Regions from separate parts of the Paenibacillus sp. tmac-D7 genome, predicted to be linked through region 3. Evidence: riboswitches for the same ligand, from Rfam matches in the RefSeq annotation. Region 3 holds a riboswitch; each other region holds the start of a gene.
What was found. Region 3 has a riboswitch for cyclic di-GMP ahead of FKP33_RS10050 (HD-GYP domain-containing protein). Riboswitches for the same ligand answer to the same signal wherever they lie in the genome.
Positions count from the first base shown of each region.

Region 1: another riboswitch for cyclic di-GMP. It lies ahead of FKP33_RS25030 (PilZ domain-containing protein); the one in region 3 lies ahead of FKP33_RS10050 (HD-GYP domain-containing protein).
Region 2: another riboswitch for cyclic di-GMP. It lies ahead of FKP33_RS04935 (methyl-accepting chemotaxis protein); the one in region 3 lies ahead of FKP33_RS10050 (HD-GYP domain-containing protein).

Region 1 covers NZ_VIDW01000066.1:4,746-8,958, forward strand. Annotated here, with positions in the region: gene FKP33_RS25025 (peptidoglycan recognition protein family protein) at 14-730, opposite strand; gene FKP33_RS25030 (PilZ domain-containing protein) at 873-1,580, opposite strand; cyclic di-GMP riboswitch class I at 1,674-1,766, opposite strand; gene tadA (tRNA adenosine(34) deaminase TadA) at 2,113-2,580, shown strand; tRNA gene FKP33_RS25040 (tRNA-Pro) at 2,639-2,715, shown strand; partial or broken gene FKP33_RS25045 (amidase family protein) at 2,829-3,002, shown strand; gene FKP33_RS25050 (LiaI-LiaF-like domain-containing protein) at 3,088-3,750, opposite strand; gene FKP33_RS25055 (hypothetical protein) at 3,752-4,213, opposite strand, start outside.
Region 2 covers NZ_VIDW01000004.1:202,666-206,878, reverse strand. Annotated here, with positions in the region: gene FKP33_RS04945 (DRTGG domain-containing protein) at 1-28, shown strand, start outside; gene yhfH (protein YhfH) at 231-413, shown strand; gene FKP33_RS04935 (methyl-accepting chemotaxis protein) at 623-2,773, opposite strand; cyclic di-GMP riboswitch class I at 2,859-2,949, opposite strand; gene FKP33_RS04930 (YrzA family protein) at 3,161-3,367, opposite strand; partial or broken gene FKP33_RS04925 (hypothetical protein) at 3,540-4,213, shown strand, end outside.
Region 3 covers NZ_VIDW01000011.1:20,405-24,617, forward strand. Annotated here, with positions in the region: gene FKP33_RS10040 (DsbA family oxidoreductase) at 1-449, shown strand, start outside; gene FKP33_RS10045 (response regulator) at 558-917, opposite strand; gene FKP33_RS10050 (HD-GYP domain-containing protein) at 956-1,930, opposite strand; cyclic di-GMP riboswitch class I at 2,076-2,158, opposite strand; gene FKP33_RS10055 (AraC family transcriptional regulator) at 2,359-3,918, opposite strand.

The DNA of each region.
Region 1 (4,213 bases), on a different contig from region 3:
GGTGACGGGCGCGTTACTGCGGCGGCTGCCCCGAAATACGGCGAAGCTCATTGGCCAGCCTGTGGAACTCCGCCTTGGCCGCCTGATCTTCCGCTGTGAAATAGGAGGCTGATAGAAAGCCGATGATCTTGTTCGCATCCTCCGCGCTAATTCGTGTCTGCGGTTCCGGCGCGGGTTCCGTCACAAGGCTGGCCCGGTACTCGTTCACAACGTCCTGAACGAAGCTCTGGAACGTCTTGCCGAGCAGCCGCAGCGGCTCCTGCGGATCGCTTCTCCTTGCCGGATCCAGCATATAGTGCCCGACGATATCGGTAGCCGGGTTTAGTCCGTACCGGTAACAAGCATACGCAAGCACCCATACGTACCGCTTGTAAGATTCCGTCAAGCTGATCCTGCCTCCGTAACAAAGCTCCACCGCGCCCGCCGCGTCGTTGGCGTCGTCGCCGTAACGCGCGTTATCGGTCGTTACGTTGTACACGACGTGATAGGCAATCTCAGCCGGTCCGGTCAGGAACGGTATGCACTCGATGATCTGTTTATCGTCCACAAACAGATGCGCGGAAGATGACATTTCATTGCGGGTATTTTCAAAATAAGACACATTCGCTGCGGCCGTTGACCCCGGATTTCCCGTATCGTGGGCCACCATAAACCGGCAGCGGGCTAACGCCGTCTTCGGACGCCGCTGGCTCGGCCCCGTCAAATAGCGTGGAATGATCTCATATTTCATAACAAAAGCCACCGTGCTCACCACCCTGCGGACATTTCGGAAGGTCTCGGGCGCTGGGGGCCCCAGCCGATCCGACGAGAATCCTTGCCTTACGATCAGCATATGCGAGCGCCCTGCAAGAAGTCCGTGGCATTGCCGGCCTCTATTTGAATATACGTTTGTTAAAATCGTCCCGTTTCGAACTGAAATGGTTTTCCACTTGCTTTTTCAACACAAACGCCCGCAGCGCATTGGCTTTGTCCGTTGGCATGTCGATGTAACGCGCTCCGTAATAGATTACGGTTTCTCCCGGATCCAACCGTATGATCTCGACTTGGCACGGCATCTCGAAGCCCAGGTCCAGCCGAACGTCGGCCATAGCATGCTTGCTTAACTCAATATCGCTCGGCAAAATAAACCCGAGCCCGCTGATGCTAATATTTCGAACCTCCAGCGCGACATGCTCCTTCAACAATTGGATCTCCGCATTCGGTTCGCGGATCGAGAGCAGGTGTCCGTCATGTTTGACGTCGACCCGCGGGTTCTCCCGCTTCTCGGCGAACCGGTTCCGATTCTGAGGGGGGTTGATAACCATCAGCGCTCCTTGATCTTTAGCCACGACCGTCGATTGAAACGTATAGATTCCGCCGGGTGAATAGACCGTTAATTTAACCGTATCCCCAAGCTCGAACGCCTTGTATTCCGAAATCTCAACTTCAAGAATATCTCCCTCGGCATAAGTCAAAATGCCGGTCGAAACGAAATCCCGCTTCTCCACCGCCACCCGGCTGTTCAGCAGAATTCCGCTTGGGCTTCTATACGTTTCGTGGGTAAACTCGTAGGATATTTTTTCACTCGTAACGGACTTCATCACCTTCGTTACCACCTTTCGCTCTCATGTCTTCGGTAAAAAATAAGCTGCATCTCAACATGCGAGACTACAGTCTGTTCACCGGTGCGCCCAATCGGCGGCCAGGCTGTCGTCATCCACAATAAAGAAGACCTTAGACCCTAAGCTTTGCGTCCTTGCCTTTCGACAAGTTTGTCAAAAAAACGAATGATAACGACTATTTAACTAAACTTCACATCACCGAACTTGGGTACATATGCCCACATCTTGATCTCATTATAGGTGTTTCCTAAATTCCCTTCAAGAAAATTCACACTTTTCACAAAAAATTAACAGCGCTTTTCCGTAAAAAAATTATTCACATGTTAACCGTTCTGTGGATAACTTATATATCCACACCCGGACTTGCCCTACAAGCGCGATTTACCTACAATGGGGATAAGAAATTAATCCTATTTATCCACATACTTATCCACAGTATGTGAGTAAGAATGCTTGTTCGTTTTTCTTACCCGCAATCGACGAATGACTAATGATGAATGAGGTGTAACGATTGATAGCCATAGAAGAACACGAGTATTTTATGCGGGCGGCAATCGAAGAAGCGCGGAAAGCCGAAGCGAGCCGCGAAGTGCCGATCGGAGCGGTCATTGTTCGCGGCAGCGACATTATCGGCCGCGGTCATAACGTCCGGGAAACGGCCAAAGATCCGCTTGCCCACGCCGAACTGATCGCGATTAAACAAGCGAGCGAACAGCTGGACGCCTGGCGGTTGCTGGAATGCCGGCTTTATGTGACCCTTGAGCCGTGTCCGATGTGCGCCGGAGCGATCGTCCAGGCGCGAATTCCGCAAGTGATTTACGCATCCCCGGACCCGAAGGCCGGCTGCGCGGGGACGCTGATGAACCTGCTGCAGGAAGATAGATTTAACCATCGCGTCGACGTGATTCAAGGCGTTCTGCAGGAAGAATGCAGTTCCATGCTCACCCAATTTTTCCGCAGATTAAGGGGGAAGACGTAACCTAATTCCCTTTACAACGCCTATTTACCCATGCTAAAATATAATCGTTTCAGAAGTTCGAGACGTGGCTCAGCTTGGTAGAGCGCTTGGTTCGGGACCAAGAGGTCGCAGGTTCAAATCCTGTCGTCTCGACCATCCTATATGAACTACGAATTGCGGCGTAAACCGCAATTTTTTTATGCCCAAATTCCGATATCCCTCTCTTCTCCCGTTGTTTTCCCTCTCTCTCCCCTTCAGTCTATTTTGTTAGCCCGTTCTCCGGCTTCCCGGCTATCACTGTACCGGCCGGTTATACGACGGATGGCTTGGGGGTCGGCATCGAATTTTTGGGCCGTGCCTTCGATGAAGCAACCTTGATTAAACTGGCCTACGCTTATGAACAGGGCACCCATCACCGGAAGCCTCCCGTTCTGGTTCCTTAAGGCCAGGGTCCTAAACAATATCCCCTTCGTGCCGCTCTATTTCATACATAGCGGCCCGAAGGGGATTATTCGATATTTTCGACTCTTAGCCAGGGTTCGATTCGTTATGCGGGCCCTGCACTTCAACCTGCACGTCCTGCGGTAGCACTAACGTAACAGACATCTCCGGGTAGACCGAATTCAGGCCGCGGTAGACCGGAGGACGCTTCACCTGCACATACATCGTGTCGCCAACCGTTCGCACCGTGTAGAATTGCTCCTTGTCGACCGTCGGACGGTCTCCTTCCTGTACGCGGGTTCGGTAAGTGCCGAACAGGTGCATGGAACGCTCCGCCGTTTTGTCGATGCGAACCGGTTCGCCGGATGTTTGCACGACCAGCTTTTGGATGGCCGGATTTACCGGTTCCTGCAGTTCGGGCAAATCCGCCGTGACCTCGACTTCGCCTACGAGTTTGCGTACTTCATCCGTCACCCCGAGACCGGTCAGCATCGTAAACATGAAACAGCCGGCGAACAACACCCCGACGAACAGGACGCTCATCCAATCATACCGGATGACCTCGCTCTCTTTCTTGGCGATGAACACATACGCGAGGATCTCCAGGCCAAGCAGCACAAGGACAATCGGCCACCAGCGGATGAAGCTGGTGAATGCGCCAAGTCCCTGCCATTGCGATAAGAACAGGAGGACTCCGAAGCCGATCAGCGTGAGCCCCATCGACAACGTGCCTACGCGCCATTTTCTCAATCTACTCCCCCCGCTTCCCTTTCTTGCCGCCCCATAATAGGCGTATCCCCCCGCCAATCAGCAGTACCGAAACGATAAAGGTTTGAAAATAGGTATGGTACCAGTTCAACACCCGCGACCGTACTTCTCTCGGCAGCCAAAGATCAAGCATATTCAACAGCACCTGATCCAGCAAATAATACAAACCCAGACCAAGCAATCCGATTCCGATCCAACGCTGCCGGTGGACGAGCCAATCCACGATGGGTGCATCCGTCAACGGCTCCCTGCCGGATTTCGAGATCTGCTGCAGCGCGTCGAAGAAGCTGTAAAACCATAGAATCGGAATCAAGAACAAAAATAACGACAACCGGAGCGCATCCATAAAATAAACGCTGAACAGAAAAGCCGCCATCAGCTGCAATCCCCGTTTTTGCAGGCCAAGGTACATATGTCCCGCTCCCGGAAACATGGACAGCAGCAT
Region 2 (4,213 bases), on a different contig from region 3:
AACGATGGTAACGGCGCGCATTTTGTAAGGCCGCCGTCCCTGGAGTTTCATCGATAAGGAAGCACTGGCGATGCGCGAAGGCGCAATCGGCCGGTGCTTCTTTGGTTAAGACGCATACACCTTTCACGAATGTTATATAATAATGAATAAAAGTCTTGAACTGTTTCGAATACTGTTATATAATAAAACACATCAGATCAAAATATTATATGATAGTGGAGGGTTTTATGATGATGAAATCAACCCGGTTTCTAGAGACGCTCGAGCCCAAATGCTGTGAGAAGTGCGGACAATCGGTGGAGCAGCTTGCAGATTGTCACACGAACGTTTGCTTTCAATGCAATGAGTCGAACTTTTATCCGTTATCCCCGGTCAATACAAACAAACCGTTTCACACCGTTGTTTACGAATGAGGGAGGGTGCAGCCATCGCAGCCGTCCAAACAACAGAAGATCGCAACCCATGAAGCCAATACGGTTCGTGCGGGTGCGATCTTCTTTGTTGTTTTTGGGATCCCCCAAACGCAAACGAAATCGACAGCTTGGGTCATGCGGTATAGAAAAAGCCGGACTTTCCAAGAGATCGACTCTTGAAAAAGCCCGGCTAAAGCCATGATGGCGGTTTATACGACCGTATACCTTCGAATTACCTGCTGAAGCTCCTGCGCCGAAGCATGCAGCGCCTCGGCGGATGCATGAATTTCCTGCATGGTCGCAAGCTGCTCCTGCGACGATGAGGACACCTGCAGCGCATTGTCGGCGGATACGCGGGAAATGCTGACGATTTCGCCCATGGAGGCGGTCACCTGCTGCGTACCGGCCGACATTTGCTCCGCGGCCGCCGATACTTCTTGAATTTGATGGGCCACATGCTCGACCGCGCTCATGATCTGTTCGAACGCGTCACCGGTTTGCTTGATGACCTCTTGACCTCGTTTCGTTTCAAGTACGCCTTCGTTCATATGTACGGACGCATCCTTCGTTTGCCCTTGAATGTGTTGAATCAGCTCGCTAATTTGAGCGGCGGCCGTCTTCGTTTGTTCTGCCAGCTTCTTCACCTCGGAAGCGACCACCATAAACCCGGCCCCGTGTTCGCCGGCTCTAGCGGCTTCAATAGAGGCGTTAAGCGCCAGCAAATTCGTTTGGATGGCGACGTCCGTAATCAAGCTGCTGATGCTGCCGATTTCTTGCGATCGTGCGCCCAGCTCCTCAATGACCTTGGCGGAAGTGTCGACGTGCTTGTAAATATTTTCCATCTGCTTGACAGCCTTGCGGACAGCGTCGTTCCCTTTCTGCGCAAGCTGGGACGTTTGCGTTGCGGCTTCGGAGACACTGGAGGACGTCTCGGCGATCCGCTGTACGCCCTGAGCCATTTCTTCCATGGCTGTGGACGTTTCTTCCGCGCCCTTCAGCTGTGTATTCGCACCCTGGGCAACTTCCTGAATGGCATCCGTGATCCGATTGCTGGTCTCGGTCGACTGGGAAGCGCTTTGCGTCAGCGACTGGGCGGAGACCGCCACCCGTTCCGATACGGTAATGCTCGTCTGAATGGCGTTGCGGAACGCCTCGGTCATCTGATTGAACGAGTTGCCCACAATGGCAAGCTCGTCCCGGGTTTGAAGCTGTACCCGCGAGGTGAGATTACCGTTTGTCACTTCCGTGGCCGTTTGCTCCAACGCGGAGACGGCTCGTTTGACTGACAAATAAAAGCTGATAAAAATGTAGAGCAAAGCGAGCGGGATGAGCAGACCCAACAAGACGAACAGCGTGTTCTTCTGATGCAAGCCAGTCAGCCTCGTCTGCAGCAGATGCTCGTAAGCCTTCAGCTCGGTGTCGTAATGAGTTTGAGTTTGCTTGATGAGATTGGACAGGTCATCGAATACCGCTTTGGGAGTCTGATCTACTTGTTTAGGTATGATGATCTGATTGTTTATCCAGCGATTCAGTTGGAGTACGAGCTGGTTATGCTCCTGCCAAGCATCGAGAAGTTCGAAGCTCAGCATCTCGTTCTCCGTTCGGAGCGATTCAAGGTTGCCTTTAACGGTATCCATCGACGTGCGGATTTGGTCCAGCAGCGATGTCAGGGTTCGTTCTTCCGTGGTGAAAATCGGCGTCTTTGACCCCGCGTAATGAACGGCCAGAGCACGTGCTCGTCCGACGCGATCCATCAGAGTGGGAAATTGGCGGACTGTCGAGTCCATTAAATAATAGCTGTCCAGCTGGGAATCGAGCACGAGATGCGACGCATTGCCGATTTTCGTGATGATCGCCCGGGTATCCGTCAAGATGGCACCGTATTGGTCCAATGCATCTTGACCCGTGAGGCTGACGCCCCTTCCTTTCAGTTCCGACCATTTCGATTGAAGAGCTTTCCATTGTTCCGTCGAATTCAAGCTCTCGCCTAACCGGCCATCCAATTCGTTCAGCCCGGCCACGATTTGATTCAGGGCTTCCTCATTGGCGGCTAATTGGGACTTCAAATCTTTATCGCCGTGAATGGAACCGACAATCAATGCGCGGTGAACATCGACCGCGATCAGAAAGTCGTTTAACCGGCTCACGTACTCCAGACCGACCTGCTTTTGCTCGGTGAGAGCGATTTCTTTGGCGGACGCGGACAATTGCAAATACAAGAAGATGCTGAGCGGTACGAGCACAAGCAGTCCGATTAATAAAAACTTACTGGCATATTTGAAGCGGTTCATAAGCCCGATGCCGGGGGTGAAAATAATGAGGAACTTCTGACTGCGCTGAGTTCGATTGCCCTTTACCATGCTAATGCCCTCCTGATTGTTGATTGAATACATAAAAAAGAGACCAGCCATCACCGGTCTCCGCGCCAGGTACCAGAGCCGAGCGTTCGGAAGCTGGCTGGCATACGAAACTCCCGTTTCGTGAAGCCCCTGTAGCTTTGCGGCCTGCACTTTCGTACAGTGTGCCTTTTCGTGTCTTATTTCCTAGATCCAGTCGTTTATATGAGCTTATCATACTATTATGTAATAGAATTGTAAAGATTTGTAGAAAGTTGTTCCATAATGTAGAATGGAAGGGTTTTTCGTCTTAATGCTATCGCACTAGAGTCGGAGAGCGGCGGCCGGCTTTCGCCTCCGGTGCAGGTCCGGATTTGCGCAGCCTGGCCGCTTGGGACGCATCCTGCCGCTTTACTTCGCCTTAAAATGAACGACGGCGCTGTACGACAACTTGCCCGCATTGGGATCAAATACGGTGTGGTGCTGAACGGCAAATACGTCCAACATGAGCGCTTTGTTGTTTTCGATTTGCTGGTCGATTTGACGCTCCAGCGATTTCAAGTCGTACGCTTGAAAAAACTCCACCTTGTTTTCGATTCTTTCCAAACGGAACTCCACGGTAAATCCTCCTCGATCTCGGGTAGTATGCTGCTCTTATGATCACATCTTAACAGTATGCCGGGACGGATGCACGTACTTTCCGTTATCGGCTCCTCCCTCCGCGAACGCCTATCCCATCGCCTGCATAGGATGTAGGGCTTCACGAGTCAAGGCGGGAGGGTGGTTTCGAGTGGATATTCAACTGGTTCCTCTGCATGGCGTGTACCTCGCGTTTATCGTTTTCAGCATGGCGCTTCTTAATTATGAGACGCGACACGGCCATGATTTGCGTGGTCGGGATTTTGACGCTCGGCCTGCTGGCTACGGAAACCTTAAGCGTCTCCGTAGCCGGTATTTTTAACAGCTTTATTTATGCCACGAAGGAATTGATCGGCACCATTTTCATTATTTCCATCATCGTGGCGATGAGCAGGGTGTTGATCCAAACCGGCGTGAACGAGATGATGGTCGCGCCGCTGACCCGATTTTTGCGTACGCCGGCCTTAGCGTTCTGGGGGATCGGTCTGATTATGATGGTTCACCGAACTGTTCGGCAAACCGCCTTCCCCAAGGCTCGTACGGCATCGTCAACGACCTTGGCGTTGCGCTCGCTCACAATGTTCCGTTAAACGATGCGGTTGGTGCCCTCACGTTGGCCGTTACGGGTGCGATTACGGGTCTGGACGGCTCCGGGTTCTCCGGCATCTCGCTCGTTGGCTCGGTCGCGCAGCTGTTTGCAGGCGCAAGCGCCGCAGCTGCGGCCACCTTGACCGCGCTCGGGCAAGTGGCGGCCGTCTGGGTGGGCGGCGGAACCCTTATTCCGTGGGCGCTCATTCCGGCGGCGGCGATTTGCGGCGTGAGCCC
Region 3 (4,213 bases):
GCGGTCCCGCCGGGGTAGCGCAGGTGACGGAGCGCGTCACGCAAGCGGGCGCGGCGGTGGGCGTCACCTTCCGCTTCGATCGGGTGACCCGGATGCCCAGCACGCTGCTGGCGCATCGGCTCGTCGCGCTGCTGCCGGAGGATCGGCAAGCTGCGCTCGTAGACGGGATCATGAAGGCCTACTTCGAGGATGGCCAGGATATCGCGCAGCTGGAGGTGCTGCTGGCTATCGCCGCAGCCCAGGGACATGCCGCCGAAACGCTGCGCAGCCGCCTGGAGCAAGGCGAAGGCGCCGAGCGGGTGAACGCCGATCAGGAAGAAGCGGCTCGCATCGGCGTTACCGGCGTTCCCTTCTTCGTGTTCGATAACAAGTACGCGCTCTCCGGCGCTTATCCCGCTGAGCAAATGATCAAGGTGATGGAGCAAATCGTCTCCGAAGCACAAGGCTAAGCCGTTAGCCAGGCGCAGCCGTAAAACAAAAAAGCAGCCGTCGTTCCCGAAGGGAGGCTGCTTTTTTCCGTTATGAAAATCAAATCCCTTGTTCTGGCCGGCGATGCGCTAGCCCAAAATTTTGGAGATCGCTTCGCCTACCCGATCTTTCTGAAACGGCTTCACGATAAAATCCCTCGCCCCTGCTTGAATGGCCTGCAGAACCATCCCTTGCTGCCCCATTGCCGAGCACATGATGATTTTGGCGCCAGCGTCTATGCTCTTAATGTTCTTAACGGCTTCGATCCCGTCCATATCGGGCATTGTAATATCCATCGTCACCAGATCCGGGCGAAACTTCTCATAAGCCGCAATGGCTTCTATGCCGTTCTGCGCTTCGGCCACCACCTGGTGCCCGAACTCGGTTATCATCTGCTTCAGCATCATGCGCATGAAAGCTGCGTCATCCACGATCATAATGTTAGCCATCCGTTGTCTGCTCCTTCGAAATTAAAATGAACTGCCGATCAACAGCAGCCGGCAATCATGAGCGTAGGGTTGTCGGCTAATGAAACTTCTTGTCCCGTCGTCAGGTAGCGAACGACCGGCCGCTGCATATGATCGGTGATTTTCGTCACGATCGCGTTATCGCCGGTTTGCATCCGAATTTTCGTTCCTGGCGGGTACGAGGGAACGGCTCTTACGAAAGCCTTGACCACATCCGCGTTATAGTTGATGCTGCTCGTAGCCATGATGCGTTCCATCGCATCGTGAGGAGCCGCATCCTGCACCGAGATCAGGTTCTCGTACAGATTGCACACGCCGCAAATTTGCGCATACTCGTGAAAGGTTGCCCCGGAGATGCCGCGCGGGTATCCATGGCCGTCGAGGGTTTCATGATGTTGATACGCAATATGCGCCGACAGCAGACTGAATTCGCGAATGCCGCGGATCAGGTTGAAGCCGGCCTCGGGATGCCCCGTCTCTTGTTGCGCCGTCACTTTGCCGATATCGTGAAGCAAACAGCCTACCGCCAAATCGCGAAGCATCAGGTCGTTGTAACCGAGCGCCTTGCCGACCTGGAGCGCCAGCAAAGCCACGTTGACGGCATGAGCGTAAGGCTTCAGCTCTTCCGCAAGCGTTCTCGAAGGCACCGGGATGACGACCGGCCGGCTTTGAACTTCTCTGATCAGACGGCTGACGCCTGTCAGCACATTTCGGATGGGAAAAGCTTTTTTCGCCTTGACGGCGGCATAAGCCTCCTGCACGTTGTCGATGACATCCATCCAGGTGGGCATGTCCATCATTTCTTCCAAGGTGATCCCCTTGGACTCGGCGTCCTCAATGATCAATTGCTTGATGCCGACCTGGATCAGCTTCTCCAGATACCTCGGATGAATGGTGTTGTTGGCCGCAAGCAGCATGCGCCGCTTGTTGTCGTATACGGGCTGAGCCAGCATCATGGCTTGTTCGTTGTATTCGGTAATCGGGATAAATCTCATCAAGCTCACTTCCCTTTTCATCAAAGTCGATTGGTTTGTCCGATGCGCCGCCGTTGAAGTTCCTTACCGCTGCTCCTCGTTACTCGACCTTCAAAAAAGAAACTACCTCAGCCAAATATCAGGTAGTTTGTCGCGATCTAGCCTCGATGGCAGCCCAGCCGTCATAGCTTCCGCATTAGACCTGTGGCTTTGCGTCCTTATCTTTCAATAAGTTTGCCTTTACATAGGTTGTTAGAACTAATTTCCATATAAACTCTTAGCTCAGCATAGCACATACGAACTAATATTGTAAATAATGATCACTTTTTGTCGAACAAAAAAACCGCCCGAAGCGTCGGACGGTCCTGCCGTATAAAACTTATGCGTTCGCACTTTTGGTTTTTCTGCCTGGAGCCACGAATTATGTTGCGTTTCTGGCAATCGCCGGGTCAGGTATACTGCACCAAGTGGCTTACCATTTGGTCGACGAGGCTCTCGTGCACAGCGGCGTTGTTCATCAGCGGTTGGCGGGTGCGGATGAAGAAGCAGTTTTTCTTCGGGCGGTCCCGGTTCAGGCTCCGCCAGTGATGCTCCAGCTCCGCGCAGCGATCCTCCGAATCGGCAATATCGACCAGGAACACCACATGGTCGCTGTCAAGCTCGGACAGCTCCTGCACCGAAGCGACATCGAGAAAGCTCATGTTCCGGACAAGTGCCGGTGGCGTCACCTGCAGATCGTCGTAGAACAAATCTTTCATCTTCCGCATCTGCATGCCGAATACGCGAAACCCCAGACCCGAAGCGTTGACAAGCAGCACCGACTCGTCCCCGAGCCGTTTGCGCACCAGATAACGCGCATTCTCCGTCTTCACTTCGAAATAGGACAGCCAACGCTCGGCTACCGTCGATATGTCGAGCGCCCGGCTAATATCGAGCAGGCGTTCTTTCCAGGAATAACGCTTCCAGTCGAGCATGACGACCGGAGCGATGCGGGACAAGGCGCGATACACATCATCCGTTACCGGCGGGATGAAGATGAGCTCCGGTGCCTCCACCGCTACCTTGCGCAGTCCCTCCTCCGGAGCTTCCCACCACCCGCGTTCCAGAACGAGATGGGGAGTAATGCCGAGCACGGATAGATCTCCGAGGAAGATCGGCGCCAGACAGGCGATCTTCCTTCTCGCCGACAACGCATATTCGGTCGGAGACATCCCCATATGCTTCTTGAACAACCGGCTGAAATAGTACTCGTCCGGATACCCGACCGAATGCGCCACATCAAGGATCGGCAGCGAGGAATCCGCGAGCAGCGACAAGGACATGTCGAGCCTGATTTTCGTCATGTATTTGTGCGGACTCAGCCCTGTATGGCGGCGGAACGCCTGATAAAACCGGCTCGATCCGACCCCCGACAAACGCGCGATCTCCTCCATATCGAAAGGATTGTTATACCGCTCCACCATATACTGACGTGTCTGCTCGACGTAATCCAGCAGCTCCGCCTCCGGCTGTTTCGGCTTTTGAATTGTCGTCATGTAGGCCGCGGCTAATCCGTACAGATGCGATTGCAGCTGATAATAATGAGCCGCGTCGTCGCCGGAGTCTCCGATGAAATCTTGAATCCAGCTCCGAACTTGAGGAATGCGGAGGCGGATCAGCTCCAGACGTTCCGTGAATATCGGCAGCGGTGAAGCCGGTAAGACGTGGAGCTTCTTCGGCACGCATTGGAAGCGGATGACGACCAGAGCGGCCGTATGATTGGCCGACAAGTTATCGAACGTGCATGCGCTGCCCGGAGGAATGAGGAACAAATCGCCGCCGAGCACGTTGCCCGAAAGCCGCTGACCGCGAGCGCGCAGCGTGACGCGAATCTTATCCTGCTGTACGAAGCCGAAGGCGTATTCGTCCCCTGTCGAGACATCCGCTTGCGAACGGCATGGGATTTTCAACTCTTCCGTGCTCATATATTCGAACAAAAGCTGGTGCAGTTGGGTGCTGTCGTACAACATTCTGCATTCACATCCTTCCGCGTACATAGAAAATAGTAGTGATAATAAAAATCATTGTCAACAAGCTGCTAAATGTTACCTGGAGGGGCAGAAGACATGGATCACGATCGGCACGACAGTTCGGAGCGATCCCTGGCCCCTCGGCCTCGGGCAGGCAAGGAACGCTTCTGCCCCGCTTACGGCTCCCTATGTGTTATGATTGATCATACCTACGCTCGAACAAGGAGACGATGCCGATGCGATGGAAGGCCCTATACGCCTTGTTCCTTATCCTAGGGTCAGCGATGCTCGGAGG